Regions from separate parts of the Sporosarcina sp. G11-34 genome, predicted to be linked through region 2. Evidence: a T-box and tRNA genes for the amino acid it is inferred to sense, from the RefSeq annotation. Region 2 holds a T-box; the other holds one or more tRNA genes.
What was found. The T-box of region 2 lies ahead of trpS (tryptophan--tRNA ligase). A T-box ahead of a tRNA ligase gene usually reads a tRNA of that ligase, here a tRNA-Trp.
Positions count from the first base shown of each region.

Region 1: it has a tRNA-Trp gene. The T-box ahead of trpS (tryptophan--tRNA ligase) is inferred to sense a tRNA for this amino acid. The anticodon was not compared.

Region 1 covers NZ_JAHNZW010000012.1:96,539-104,019, forward strand. Annotated here, with positions in the region: gene KSU66_RS16365 (B3/B4 domain-containing protein) at 1-579, shown strand, start outside; gene KSU66_RS16370 (hypothetical protein) at 608-1,123, shown strand; gene ytxJ (bacillithiol system redox-active protein YtxJ) at 1,400-1,726, opposite strand; gene KSU66_RS16380 (CueP family metal-binding protein) at 1,924-2,412, opposite strand; gene KSU66_RS16385 (SHOCT domain-containing protein) at 2,475-2,735, opposite strand; gene KSU66_RS16390 (sugar porter family MFS transporter) at 3,179-4,531, opposite strand; tRNA gene KSU66_RS16395 (tRNA-Leu) at 5,629-5,709, opposite strand; tRNA gene KSU66_RS16400 (tRNA-Cys) at 5,751-5,824, opposite strand; tRNA gene KSU66_RS16405 (tRNA-Gly) at 5,834-5,908, opposite strand; tRNA gene KSU66_RS16410 (tRNA-Gln) at 5,917-5,988, opposite strand; tRNA gene KSU66_RS16415 (tRNA-His) at 5,999-6,074, opposite strand; tRNA gene KSU66_RS16420 (tRNA-His) at 6,098-6,173, opposite strand; tRNA gene KSU66_RS16425 (tRNA-Trp) at 6,198-6,268, opposite strand; tRNA gene KSU66_RS16430 (tRNA-Tyr) at 6,348-6,432, opposite strand; tRNA gene KSU66_RS16435 (tRNA-Phe) at 6,467-6,542, opposite strand; tRNA gene KSU66_RS16440 (tRNA-Asp) at 6,605-6,680, opposite strand; tRNA gene KSU66_RS16445 (tRNA-Met) at 6,685-6,759, opposite strand; tRNA gene KSU66_RS16450 (tRNA-Met) at 6,797-6,871, opposite strand; tRNA gene KSU66_RS16455 (tRNA-Val) at 6,969-7,044, opposite strand; tRNA gene KSU66_RS16460 (tRNA-Glu) at 7,057-7,131, opposite strand; tRNA gene KSU66_RS16465 (tRNA-Ser) at 7,163-7,254, opposite strand; tRNA gene KSU66_RS16470 (tRNA-Asn) at 7,258-7,332, opposite strand; rRNA gene rrf (5S ribosomal RNA) at 7,385-7,481, opposite strand, start outside.
Region 2 covers NZ_JAHNZW010000006.1:261,987-269,467, reverse strand. Annotated here, with positions in the region: gene fabF (beta-ketoacyl-ACP synthase II) at 1-640, shown strand, start outside; gene trpS (tryptophan--tRNA ligase) at 918-1,904, opposite strand; T-box leader at 1,959-2,186, opposite strand; gene KSU66_RS10890 (putative glycoside hydrolase) at 2,322-3,518, shown strand; gene spxA (transcriptional regulator SpxA) at 3,923-4,318, shown strand; gene mecA (adaptor protein MecA) at 4,571-5,221, shown strand; gene KSU66_RS10875 (competence protein CoiA) at 5,694-6,788, shown strand; gene pepF (oligoendopeptidase F) at 6,841-7,481, shown strand, end outside.

The sequences.
Region 1 (7,481 bases), on a different contig from region 2:
TTACAATTATTTCAGGAATACCTTTATTTCGATCTTGCGGATAAACCACTTACCGATTTTCCAGGTGTTAAGGAATGGCGAGATGTTTGGAAAGCCTTCGGTTCAGACCCAAGTCGCCATCGTCACTCCCTAGAAGCACTCATGCGCCGAATTAAAAAGCTAAACTACTTAGAACCCTATCACTTAGCGGTGGATCTAAATAGCTTTTTTTCACTGCAATATGAAATGCCCATTGGTATTTACGACGCAGACAAGCTTAATGGTAACGTTACGCTCAGCCTTGGAAACGAAGATACAGGCTACGATGGGCTAAATGGTCGTTTTAATTCATTAAAAAACATGCTTGTCCTTTCAGATGAAACAGGTCCTTTTGGAAGTCCATACATCGATTCTACACGCACCGCAGTGACAGAGGAAACGGCTAATATATTTCAAGTGTTCTTCCTACGCCCATCACTTGATGCTGACGAAGCGCTTGAATTAACAACAGCGGCCGGCAATATGTTTACTAATGTAAGCGGTGGGGACGTTCACTCATATGTCTTGAATAACGAGATGGTTTCTATTAAAGTAAACTAATATCTTTTTCGTTGGAGGGAATTAATAGATGGCTAACATAACACTGGCAGAAGCTGTTAAATTAAAAAGCATATTAAGAACACGGATTCACGAACTTGAAGAAGAAATGCGCCGAGTTGCCTTCGCCACAGTTGAAAAGGGAATGTCACCGGTTAGAGGTACGCGCACACTTGAAGTCGTAGATATGGAATTAGACGGCGTACGCTTAGATAATCGTGTACTGGACCGCCTCATGTATCGTGCAAATATCGACAATGAAATTGAATTCCAAAATCAAAAACTTCCTATTGTCGAAGCGATTGAACTGGCAACTCAACTTCGAGCAAAAGCTCATTTTTATAAAGAGCTCTCAACTGCCGAAAAAGAAGAGATCCAATACGGCTATGCAGACAACACAACTGTCTATCAGGTTGCACTATTTGATCCCGAACAATATCGTGTCAAATCCTTACAAGCTGAAAAGGATGCACACCGATTATCTAATTTGATTAATGCTAAAAACTATTCGGTCACACTAGCCTTTGATGATAGTCAGTATTTTTAACCCCTTGGTTAGGTGAGACTCCTCACCAAGGCGTAGAGTGGGGACCAATCATATATAAATGCTGGTAAACCAATGACCTATTACCATTTATTTTGTGACCGATTACTAATAACCATACATGGCAATTGTATAAAAACACTTAGTAGCTTCATCTGGTCTCCCTCTATGAAAATCGCTCCTTCCGTTTCGACGGTTAGGAGCGATTTTTTTGGTTGAATTATTTTTGATGTTGGTAAATTTTATTTGAACATAATTTAGCCTATAGAATCCTGTTCATTAAATGTAGGTATTAATTGCATCTTGTAAAAGTTTTTTCTTGATTTTATAGTGAGTAGCTTGCCAAATTCCTTTTCCGTCTTTCAAAATTAATAGCTGAGGCGATTCATGTTTTACACCTAAATCTGTTTCAATCACATTTGAAACAGGTCTATCCATTTGCACAACGACCATATATATAGGTAGTTCCGTTTCAAGTGATTGCAATTCCTTCTTAGCAGACAAGCTACTTACACATGTCATACTGAATTTAAATAGAAGAAAAGGTTGTTCATTCGACTTTTCCAATAACTCCCGCCAAGCTTCGACCGAACTTATACGTTTCAATATGTACTCAACCTCCAAAATTATATCCTATTTTTACATCTAACTCCCCTAGCATACTCTATAAAAGGGAAAAGGAGATCGGGATAGTATTATCCCGAACCCCTTCCCCATACTAATTCCCGGCCTTTAAGTTCAATGATATATTCTCGTAGCCCATAACCATCTGCTTTTCTAGTACTTGTGTAAAATTTATTTTCTCATCCTAATTGCATAGTTGTGATACAAGTGTTATCGCCATCAAACGTCGAAATTTTGGATGTTGATTCTTTATCACCCTGTGTGATAATCACATTAAAAGTCTCATCACGGGGTAGCCATAAATCGATAAATCCATTAGCTTCTGTTCGTTTCTTTTCATCAAGAATAATGTTGCCTTTTGAATCTTCTATATGCACATTAAAATCTTCTTGAACAAGCTCGCCCTGACACCCAGTTAAACTATGAATATCACATGGATGTGTTTGTTTGATAAACGGAGCAATCGATACAAAGAATTCTTCGCCCTCAAGCTCGTATGTTGTTACTTCTTCATTTTCATCTGTCACGATAAGTTCAGAAGATGTAATTGATGCGGATGCAGCTTCTACGTTGCCCACCGTATAATCGTTAACTAATTTCTTAATGTCTGTTGTGTTGCCATACTCTGTTTCATTATTTCCACTGCTACATCCTACCAATAAAGCCATAATAAATACTAGTATTGAAATTCTCTTGAATCCCACTTTTTTCACTACCTATCTGTATTATTTTAGTTGTTTTTGTCCAATAAATCTTTTTTCCGTGTGAATTCTTCGTCGGTCAGTTCACCTCCGGCATATCTTTCCTTTAAAATATTTAGTGCCTTATTACTCTTTTCAATTTCCATTGGTAAACCTTTATTATTTTTAAATAGTTTATAAACTAACACAAAAATGATTAACAGAAGAACGACTGTAATCACAATCCAAAAGAAACCGTAATTTCCATAGCCCATCATGTGTTGTGATCCTGGTCCATGCCGAAACCCCATTAAATTCACTCCTCTATTTATAATTTAGACCCGTCCCGTTCATTAAAGAAAACATTGCCTATTGCTCACCAATATCTGGTCATCATTCTAGCTCTAGCCCTTACTTTAAATTCCTTTGTAAACTTCGGACTTTATTATTCATGTCGGGTAAGCGCCTATTTATTAATTATATCAGGAAGGTTCTATACGGCTAGCTTAACACATGGGAATAATTATAGTAATTACTGAGCGCCGGTGCTGCACTGGAGCTCTTTTTAAAATAATAATGACGTACCGCTCCTAATAAGAATGAACAGGATAAAGAATATTATGGTTGTATCATTTTCCTATAGTAGCACTACTTGCCATGTCAGGGGAGAATAATTAAATGGCCTTAGCCCAATTAAATCTGGGGCTAAGGCCATTTAGATATACTTTCAATTTTTAACTATGTCTTTTACGAGCTAAACTCCTTTGGCCGATGCCCGTCTACGTAAATCTACTTCAATTTCCTCAAGACTTCTTCCACGGGTTTCAGGTAGGTATTTGATAACAAATATCATGGCTACGATACCAATTGCAGCAAAGATCAAGAATACCTGCCCAATTCCGAATGCCTTTGACATCATTGGGAATAACTGGGCTACAAGCAAGCTACCAACTGATAACGAGAGTGCTGCGATACCTGTTGCTGCTCCACGAGCACGCATTGGGAATAATTCTGGAAGCATGACCCATAAAACTGGTCCCCAAGTAAATGCAAAGAATACAATAAACATACTTAGGCACCCCACAATAATCCATGCCCCAAAACTTGTATCTAATCCAACTGTCCAAATCAGCGCTGACATAGTCAGTAAGGAAGCAACCATACCAATATTTCCGATAACCAATAACTTTTTACGATCAACTTTATCAATAATCATGATTGCAAAGATTGTTACAACCACGTTTACTATACCAATACCCACCGTGCCAAGAATGGCAGCCGAACTACCTAATCCCGCTTCACTTAAGATTGATGGTGTATAGTAAATAATCGCATTGATACCGATAATCTGCTGTAATAAAGCAAATCCACAACCAATTACGAGCGTTGGGCGCAACCATGCAGATTTCAACACACTCCATGCGCTTTCCGACATTTTATTAATCTCAATCATTTCCTGAATTTCTTTATCAATATCCTCAGGTTTTCTGGTTAACCTCATTACTTTACGTGCTTCCTTTTCACTACGGTTCTCCAATAGCCATCTTGGACTTTCTGGCATAAATAGCACACCAATCATCATAATAAATGAAGGAACAACAGCTAAACCTACCATCCACCGCCATGCTTCCGCATCTGCGAAAGCGTAGTTCACTAGGTAAGAGGAAAGAATACCAACCGTAATCATCAACTGGTTTAGTGAACCAAGTGACCCACGCTGATCTGTTGGCGCCATTTCAGCTAAGTATACTGGTACAATTGCAGTTGACCCCCCGACAGCCAAACCAATAATGAATCGGCCGATAACAAGCATTTCCATATTTGGAGCAAGCGCCAGGGCAATTGAACCAATTACAAAGATAATAGATATCATGAACACCATCTTACGTCGTCCGAATTTATCGGATAAAGGACCACTAAATCCTGCACCAATAATCGCACCGAATAGCATGGAACTCACTACCAACCCCTCAGTGAAGGTTGTTAGAGGAATATCATTTTTAATAAACAACAATGCCCCTGAAATAACGCCCATGTCAAATCCATAGAGTAAGCCTCCTAATGCTCCAAAGATAAAAATTATTTTATTATTAACATTACCACCCATTAACCTAACCCCTTCTCGCCTTGTATTAATCACAGAATATGTTTCCAATTAGTCAATTTAACTGCAATTGTCTTTTGATTTTTTAATAAAATAAATAACGTTATTATGTACTCGTTCCACTTAGTTAATTAATTTTATTATCTAACTAATTTTACCATATTAATAGTTATTTTACTATACATTTAATTTAAGAATAACCCAGTATATTAAAATTTCTGTAACTTTCTTATTTAGCTGCACTAGTTTCGCATACGTGATTAAGTAATTCGACGAGTCGACATAGATTTTGCTACTTCTTTCTGGGAGTAGTAGAAGTTGAAACAAGTTTATGGAAAGGAATTCTAGTTAACTTCTTGGAGCAACCTTTTGCTGGGTACTTCAAGAAGTGGATAGATTTATGTAAAATGAATATAAAGGTCAAACAAAATATCATTATGGGCGATCTCTAGAAATAGTAGAAGCGTACTTTAAAGATATCCCCCTGCCAAAAATCACTCGGCAAGATTATCAAGCATTTATTAATTACTAGGGCAGCACTCGAAGTAAAGAAACAGTGGAGGAATTAAATTATCATTGTAGGTCTTGTATACGTAATGCAGTAGAAGACATGATTATTCACTTTGACTTTACAAGGAAAGTTACTTTAACGTGGAATATTCAAGCGAAGCAATCATAAGAGAAAGACCTTAGCTATTTAACGAGCTTGTCAGCCGTTTAGATAAGGGTTTAGACTACTACGTATTGTTTTACTTGCTCTATCTACAGGTATGGGTTTTGGTCAGATTGTGGTACTTACTAGAACAGACTTGGGGCTTTGCAAAGAACTTACCTAAAGGATTTGGGCCACAGTCTGGACAAGTATGTGGCTTCTTATGAAGCGATACATAAAGAAAAGTCCAATCGCCAACTTCCTCAATATTTTCAATGATTACATCTTTTAATCCTGGAATATTCATGTTAAGATTTATATGCACGAGTTGTATCAATACCCCAACAAATATTATAGAACCAAATAAAAAAACATCTACAAATGTTGTTATTTCAACATTTGTAGATGTTTTAGGACTTATTTAACTTAAAAGTATAAGAACTATTGATACCCGAGGCCGGACTTGAACCGGCACGCCTTGCGGCATCGCATTTTGAGTGCGACGTGTCTGCCATTCCACCACTCGGGCGAAAGATATATATTTATTTATATTCGTAATAAGAAAATTAATGGAGGCGGCAACCGGAATCGAACCGGTGATAAGGGTGTTGCAGACCCTTGCCTTACCGCTTGGCTATGCCGCCTAAAGAAAATGGAGCGGAAGACGGGATTCGAACCCGCGACCCCGACCTTGGCAAGGTCGTATTCTACCACTGAACTACTTCCGCAAAAACAACTGGGGTAGCTGGATTCGAACCAACGAGTGACGGAGTCAAAGTCCGATGCCTTACCGCTTGGCTATACCCCAAAAATATAAATGGGGCGGCTGAGGGGAATTGAACCCCCGAATGTCGGAATCACAATCCGATGCGTTAACCACTTCGCCACAGCCGCCGTAATATAATATTTAGAAAAAATGGGGCGGCTGAGGGGAATTGAACCCCCGAGTGTCGGAATCACAATCCGATGCGTTAACCACTTCGCCACAGCCGCCACAATAAATTACAATAAAAATAACAGGGGTAGTAGGATTCGAACCCACATCGAAGGTGTTGGAGACCTTTATTCTACCATTGAACTATACCCCTAGAATAACAATATTACTTTGAAACATTTGTTATGTTGTTTCCAACATGAAATACGTGCTGATAATTCTTTGAAGAAAAATGGTGGTGGGGGGCAGATTCGAACTGCCGAACCCAGAGGGAGCGGATTTACAGTCCGCCGCGTTTAGCCACTTCGCTACCCCACCAAAGTATTTACATACTAGTAAAATAAAATTGTAATGGTGGCTCAGGACGGAATCGAACCGCCGACACAAGGATTTTCAGTCCTTTGCTCTACCGACTGAGCTACTGAGCCACTGTCAATTTGGGTCGATTGAGAAGTTCTCAATCTAACTCAAATCATAAGTTTAATAAAAATGGCGGTCCCGACGGGAATCGAACCCGCGATCTCCTGCGTGACAGGCAGGCATGTTAACCGCTACACCACGGGACCTTTTTGGTTGCGGGGACAGGATTTGAACCTGTGACCTTCGGATTATGAGCCCGACGAGCTACCACTGCTCCACCCCGCGACAATATTATCATAGTTATTTTATTATATTTTGAAATTGGTTGCGGGGGCAGGATTTGAACCTGCGACCTTCGGATTATGAGCCCGACGAGCTACCACTGCTCCACCCCGCGACAATATTATATAGCTTACTTTATGTGTTTTTAGTATCTCTAAGAGTGTTATTAGATGATGTTTCTTTAAAACACAGAGTACATGTTTTAAAAAACTTGGTGGAGGATGACGGGCTCGAACCGCCGACCCCCTGCTTGTAAGGCAGGTGCTCTCCCAGCTGAGCTAATCCTCCTGGGTAAATAAATGGTGACCCCTACGGGATTCGAACCCGTGATACCGCCGTGAAAGGGCGGTGTCTTAACCGCTTGACCAAGGGGCCTTACTAAAAAAAGTATGTATAGAAGTAAATCTGGCGGAGAGCAAGGGATTTGAACCCTTGAGACAGCGTAAACCGCCTACACGATTTCCAATCGTGCTCCTTCGGCCACTCGGACAGCTCTCCAATTGGCTCCGCAGGTAGGATTCGAACCTACGACCGATCGGTTAACAGCCGATTGCTCTACCACTGAGCTACTGCGGAATAACACTATTCACAAATGCGCTATACCATCAGCGTATAATTGCGGAATAAAGACTAGCAACGTCCTACTCTTGCAGGGGGAATCCCCCAACTACCATCGGCGCTGAAGAGCTTAACTGCCGTGTTCGAGATGGGAACGGGTGTGACCT
Region 2 (7,481 bases):
TGTCGCGGGATTTTGTGCGAACACGGCACTTTCATTGAATCCGGACCCTGAAAATGCATCACGTCCTTTCGATGCCGAGCGGGATGGTTTTGTAATTGGTGAAGGGGCAGGAATTTTAATTCTTGAGGAATATGAACACGCAATCGCACGTGGTGCAAAAATCTATGCTGAACTAATTGGTTACGGTTCAACAGGAGATGCACATCATATTACTGCGCCGGCTCCTGAAGGCGAGGGAGCTGCTCGGTCAATGCAACAAGCAATTGACCAAGGTGGAATTACTCCGGACCAAATCGGTTATATTAATGCGCACGGAACGAGCACGCCGTATAACGACCTCTTTGAGACGATGGCGGCGAAGAAGGTATTCGGAGAACATGCATACAAACTTGCAATGAGCTCGACTAAATCGATGACTGGTCACCTCCTAGGAGCAGCTGGCGGAATTGAGGCAATCTTTACTGTGAAAGCATTGCAAGAAGGTATTTTGCCACCAACAACAAATTATGAGAATGCGGATCCGGAATGTGATATTGATTGTGTACCGAATGTTGCGCGTAAAGCAGACATCGAATATGCAATGAGTAATTCACTCGGTTTTGGCGGTCATAACGCAACACTTGTATTCAAAAAAATATAAATGAAAAGGGTTCTTTGAACCTGTATATGAAAACAAGCCCCCTTCGTCTAAATGAAGGGGGCTTGTTCATATGATGAAAGAAAACGATAAGGATGATGTGCGATTACACGCTTCTTTCTTTTTCTTATAAGTTATGGTCTGTTAGTCATGACGATTTCCCATATGATTTTTTATTTTAATTATAGATCACTTGGCTATAACTGGAACCAAATAATTTATTATATTTTGCGAACGCCTGATTTTATATTATTTGTTGTTTCTGCATTGACATTAATCATTACCGTTGCCTACCGAGCCCCATCGCGCGCTCCATTTTTTGAAGAGTGACAGAAGCGATTGAGTTCGCTTTTTCAGCGCCTTTGTCAAGGATTTCATCTAAGACGGGGGATTCAAGAAGTTCATAATACTTTTCTTGAATCGGCGACAAATGATTGATAATTGACTCAGCGACGCCTGCTTTAAATGCGCCGTAACCTTGACCTTCATACTTGGCCACAAGGGAATCGATGGATTCGCCGCTCATTGCTGATTCAATTGTAAGCAAGTTGGAGACGCCGGGTTTGTTTTCTACATCGTATTTTACAATACCTTCTGAATCGGTAACTGCACTTTTTACCTTCTTTTCGATTTCTTTCGGTGTGTCAAGAAGTGAAATAGTCGCTTTTTTATTTGGATCTGATTTACTCATCTTTTTCATTGGGTCTTGTAGTGATTTTATACGGGCTCCATTTTTGGGAATTCGGATTTCGGGCATTGTAAATACTTCCCCGTATCTTCTGTTGAATCTTTCTGCGAGAACTCGAGTTAACTCAAGATGTTGAGTTTGGTCATCACCAACAGGGACGATATTTGTATTATAAAGTAAAATGTCGGCTGCCATTAGTGGCGGATATGTGAGAAGAGCTACGGATATGCCTTCTTGTCCACTCGACTTGTCTTTGAACTGTGTCATTCGTTCAAGTTCTCCAATATATGAAATGCTCTGCATAATCCAAGCAGCTTGCGCATGTGCAGGCACCTCTGATTGAATGAACAATACTGCTTTTTCGGGATCAATACCGCTTGCAACATATAACGCGGCAAGTGAACGGATTGTTCTTCTTAGCTCCTCCGGGTCTTGTTGAACGGTAATTGCGTGTTGATCGACAATACAAAACAGACAATCGGATTCATGTTGTAATTCTGTAAATTGACGAAACGCTCCAATATAGTTTCCTATTGTAACTGTACCTGTTGGCTGAACACCTGAAAAAATGGTTGTCATAGTAAATTCCCCCTAAAATTTTTAGCATCAAAAAAAGATCAGTCGTCCCCAATAACTAGGGACGGCTGATCTATATCATCCGCGGTACCACCCGAATTGCCCGAAGGCCACTCTTTTAATCCCTTAACGCGGGCAAGACGTGACAGACTACTAAGAACTAATCGAGGATGTTCACCTGTCAGGCTCGGGAACCCAATTCCTTCTGTTTGGTTATCTGTTTACACCATCCACAGACTCTCTGAGAAACCAATACAGAAATACTATTTCCTTCAACGCCAATCAATTGTAATATTTCATGTATTATAATCCTTAGTGAAGGAGTATGCAACAGGAAAGGCCCGAAGTTTTTCTTCCATTTCATCTATTTACTTGCTAAGATTGTAGATATAGAAGGGAATGTTGTAGTTTATGGACTTAATGAAGTGGACGACAGCACTTATACTTGCACTTGTAATTATAATGCCTACGACAGTACTGGCTACCGAGAAAAACAAAGTTGAAAAATTTGCGGACCGGACCTATGGTTTTGAAAAAATTAGTAGTAAAACAGTTGCATCCTCAAAATTATTTGCATATGATTCAGGTTTGACATTTGAATATCCAGACGCAGTACGAGGTATATATGTAACTGGACATTCGGCAGGTGGGGCGCGTTTTGATAGCCTTGTCGGATTACTGGACACGACAGATCTAAATGCAATGGTCATTGATATTAAAGATGATTTTGGGTATCTTACGTACGAGCCTAGAAAAGATTCTGAGTTAATAGCACTTGATATTGGAAAACCATATATTCAAGACCCGTGGGCAATGCTTAAGGTGCTTGAAAAGAAACAAATTTATCCAATAGGAAGAATTGTTGTTTTTAAAGACAGCGTACTTGCAGAAAAACGTCCGGATCTTTCGTTTATGGATGGAAAAAATGTATGGAAAAACGGGCGCGGGGAATCCTTTGTTAACCCGTTCTTAAAAGAAGTTTGGGATCATAATGTTCAAATTGCAATTGAAGCCGCGAAAATGGGCTTTCAAGAAATTCAGTTTGATTATGTCCGTTTTCCAGAAGGTTTTGAAAAGAGACATGAAACGTTAAAATACGAATTTGAAACATACGGGGAATCTGAACTTGATCCGGTTCAACGCCGTGTGGAAGCAATTACAGATTTTGTTGAATACGTACGGGAGCAGTTAAAACCATACGGTACAAAAGTGTCTGTAGATATTTTTGGCTATGCAGCGACATTAACTGAAGCACCGGGAATTGGCCAAAACTTTTCAAGAATATCAGAAAATGTGGATGTTATTTCCTCGATGATTTATCCGAGTCATTGGACGTCTTACTTTGGCATTGACAAACCAGATTTAGAGCCATACCGCTTGGTGGCAGAATATGCAAAAGTTGAAAATGAAGTATTAGGAACGCTTAAAAATAAGCCGATTTCTAGACCTTGGATCCAAGACTTTAGTGCGTCATGGCTTGGTGAGGGAAATTATCTTCAGTACGGAAAAGCAGAAGTTGAAGCGCAGATTAAAGGATTAAAAGATAATGGCATCGATGAGTATCTTCTTTGGAATGCAGGGAATAGATACTCAACAGGTGTTAATTATAAGCAATAAGAAAAAATGAGGAATGTTAATGACGTTTCTCAAATTTTCTCTTTTTATTGAAACCTTTAGGTAGGTTGAAACGTATTATTAACTAGAAGAACGTTTTTCAATACAAATGCTTCAATTGAGAATGTGAAATTAAAATTAAATGGATGTTTAATTACACGCCGTAGCGGGTATAACAGTAAGGAAGAGGAATAAAGCAACTTTTAGCACGTTGAAAAGTCAATTATGTTAAGAAATTGTGACGGTATATATTTATTACTTGACTATTTCTTAAAAACTGTATTCATCGTTAATGAATATGTGTATAATGTAAATAGAACAGCACAGTTTACAATAATTATAAATTGAACTTCATTATAAATTAAAAAGTTGGACTTAGCAAATTTGAAAGGAAGTGTCAGTGTATGATGGTCACATTATTTACATCACCAAGTTGTACATCATGTAGAAAAGCAAAAGCATGGCTCGAGGAGCATGAGATTCCATATACAGAACGTAATATTTTTTCGGAACCTTTAAATATCGATGAGATAAAAGAAATCCTGCGAATGACAGAAGACGGCACGGATGAAATTATTTCAACAAGATCGAAAATATTCCAAAAGCTAAATGTGGACGTAGAAAGTCTTCCATTGAAAAGACTATACGAACTTATTCAAGAACACCCGGGACTGCTTAGAAGACCAATTATTCTAGATGAGAAAAGGCTGCAGGTCGGTTACAATGAGGATGAGATTAGGCGTTTCCTTCCTAGAAAAGTTAGGGCTTACCAGCTACTTGAAGCAAGGCGTATGGTGAACTAATAAGATTGTTTTAAAAAGTTGGTAGGTATGACATTGAAAAATGCCGTTAACCTGTCAGCTTTTTTTTTTCTCTTGCATTCCTGTCGAATGTTATCTACAATGCTAATATTATCAAAAGTCATCGTTCTAAGGCGAAACCCTTTCATATCTTGCGGAGCGGTCATATATTAAGTATAAGGCATTGCAGATTAGTTGCATATCATTAGAATGAGCGGGTTTGAACCTGTTCTGTGGGAAGGGAGAGATTAAGAGATGGAAATCGAACGAATCAATGAAAATACAGTTAAGTTTTTTTTATCATATAAAGATATCGAAGATCGTGGATTTACCCGAGAAGAAGTTTGGTATAATCGTGATAAAAGCGAAGAACTATTTTGGGAAATGATGGATGAAATCAACGAAGAGTCCGAATTTGAAGTAGAGGGTCCATTATGGATTCAAGTCCATGCGATGAGTGACGGAATAGAGGTTACAGTAACGCGGGCTTCAGAAGGAGAAGACGGACAAATAAGTGAATCTCCATTTACGAATTCGGACCAAAGTAGTAAGTTTCAGCCCGATATTGAAATTTTTACTGACGAAGATACGCTTTCGGATGGGTTAAATGGAGCACGTGAGTGGCTTGATAGCGCTTTTTGTTTCAAGGAATTCGATGATCTTATTTTACTTTCAAGTCGGGTACAAGGATACGATGTGAAGACATCACTTTACTTATTTGAAGGTAAATATTACTTGCATGTTGTTTACGATTCGGAAGTGATGGATGATAATCGTAAAACAGACTATTTCAATGTACTGACAGAGTTTGCGACACCATCCAATGTAACGATCCATCGACTTGAGGAATACGGTAAAGTTATAATGGACTCGGATGTATTTAAACAAATCGACAAATACTTTTAGAACGTAAAGTAAATTCAATGAAAAAACGCAACTATCTTTCTAGCTAGTTGTGTTTTTTGTTTTGTTTTTCAAAGATATGCTTTATGTATAGGTTGAATTAAAGATTCTAACCTAAAAAAGTCCAATGGTGATCGCTTTATCGAGCTGTTGATTTCCGTTCCGAGCGGACGCTTTCCGTGGGAAAGGACCGAGCCGCTTCCTTCGCTTTCGCTTTGTCCAGGGTCTCGGATCTCTTGCGTTCTCGCTAGAGTCGCCGCTCTCCACTTCAATCAACTAGGTGTCACATTCTTTAGTTCAGCTTATATAGATTAAAATAAAGCGTTTCTATTAAAATACCTGAAGTTTACATTCACTAGTTCAACTTATTATTTGCAATATGTACTGACTATTCGTAAAATTGGAATAAGAGGAGGGAAGTGCTATATTAACAGCGAAAACTTCGGATGGTCAACTTATTGTCTTAAACCGTGAAATGAAAAGGAAAGAGCTTAAAGAGTGGCGTTTATCTTCAAACTTTTACTGTCCACAATGCGGGAAACAAGTACAGTTAAAAGTGGGAGACATTGTCATCCCGCACTTTGCCCACAAAAGTGACGCATCTTGTTCCGCTTCATTTTCAGAAGGTGAGTCGAAAGAGCATTTGGAAGGAAAAATACAGTTATTTAAATTTTTCCAAAAAACTGCAGATCAAGTTGTGTTAGAACCGTATTTCAAATCATTGTCACAACGACCTGATTTACTTATTACAATCGATTCCCAACAAATTCCGGTGGAGTTTCAATGCAGCACAATTGCAGTCCACAAAGTAAAGGCGAGGACGAACGGCTACTTAAGTGCAGATATGAAACCAATCTGGATTATGCGCACCCCAGCGCAATCGAATACATCTCCCCAAGGTGTAGGCATCTATCAGTTTTCCAAGTTTCAAGTAAGTTTTTTCACCTATAATTCCCCAGAAGGAACAATCTTCCTCACTTATAATCCCCAAACGAAACAATTTCACTATTACAGTAGTTTAATTCATCTCGCGGGAAATCGATATATTGGTATTCATCGAACACTGCCTATATCTATGCAAACATTTCCTTTTGCTCGTCCAAAAATCCCATCTCAAGTAGAACTAGAACAATATACATCACTTTATTTATCAAGCCGCATGAACTTTTTGAAGTCCCGTGTTTTATTGAACAGGAAAGGAATAAATGATCCCTTTTTAAGAAGTTGTTATGAACTAAGAACATTGCCTATAGATCTTCCGATATGGATTGGATTACCCGTCCCTTTTTCCGACAGTTTTTCTGTACATGCCTGTGAATGGCAGCTAAGGCTTATTCATTTTATGAGGCAGCGTGGAATTACTTTTAGTAGTTTGTCGAGGAATTTAATACAAGATTTCATAAGTGAGGAAGGGGGGAAATTGAACGATTGTCTGGAAGCGTGTTTTGCTTATCGAGATTATTTTATTTCAATCGGTGTCGAATCCCCGCAAAGAAACATGGATTTTAGTGAAAAGAAAATAGTTCAATTATTTGCGGAACGTTTCCTTGCAAAGACGAAAGAACATTGAGAAAATAGAGTGATTCGTTTTCCGAAGTATCGGAAGAAGGGGGACTTTTAATATGTCAGCTGAAAATAAAAACAAAGTACTTAATCGCGATGAGGTGAAAGTAGAGGAGACGTGGCGTCTCGAAGATATTTTTGCGACGGATGATGCATGGGAAGAAGAATTTAAAGAAGTTGAAGCATTTTCAACAAAAGGGGATTCGTTTAAAGGCACTTTAGGTAATGGACCGGAAGCACTTCTGGAAGCCTTAGAGTACCGAGATTCGCTATCTATAAGATTGCGTCGTCTTTACACTTACGCCCATTTAAAAACTGACCAAGACACGACAAACAGTTTCTATCAGGCGATGGACAGTCGGGTTAAATCTTTATATGTGAAAATTTCAACTGCATTGTCATTTTTTTTACCCGAGTTATTGTCAATTGATGAATTGGAATTGAAAAAATCTATGGAAGAACATAGTGGGCTGGGCTTATATAAACAGGAAATTGAAGAGATTAATACGCAGCGCCCTCATGTTTTACCAGCTGAACAAGAAGCATTACTTGCACAACTCTCCGAAGTAACGGGTAGTTCATCTGAAACGTTCAGCATGCTGAATAACGCGGATTTAACGTTTCCAATTGTTAAAGATGATGACGGGGAAGAAGTAGAATTATCCCACGGCCGTTATATTGGTTTTCTTGAAAGTGATAA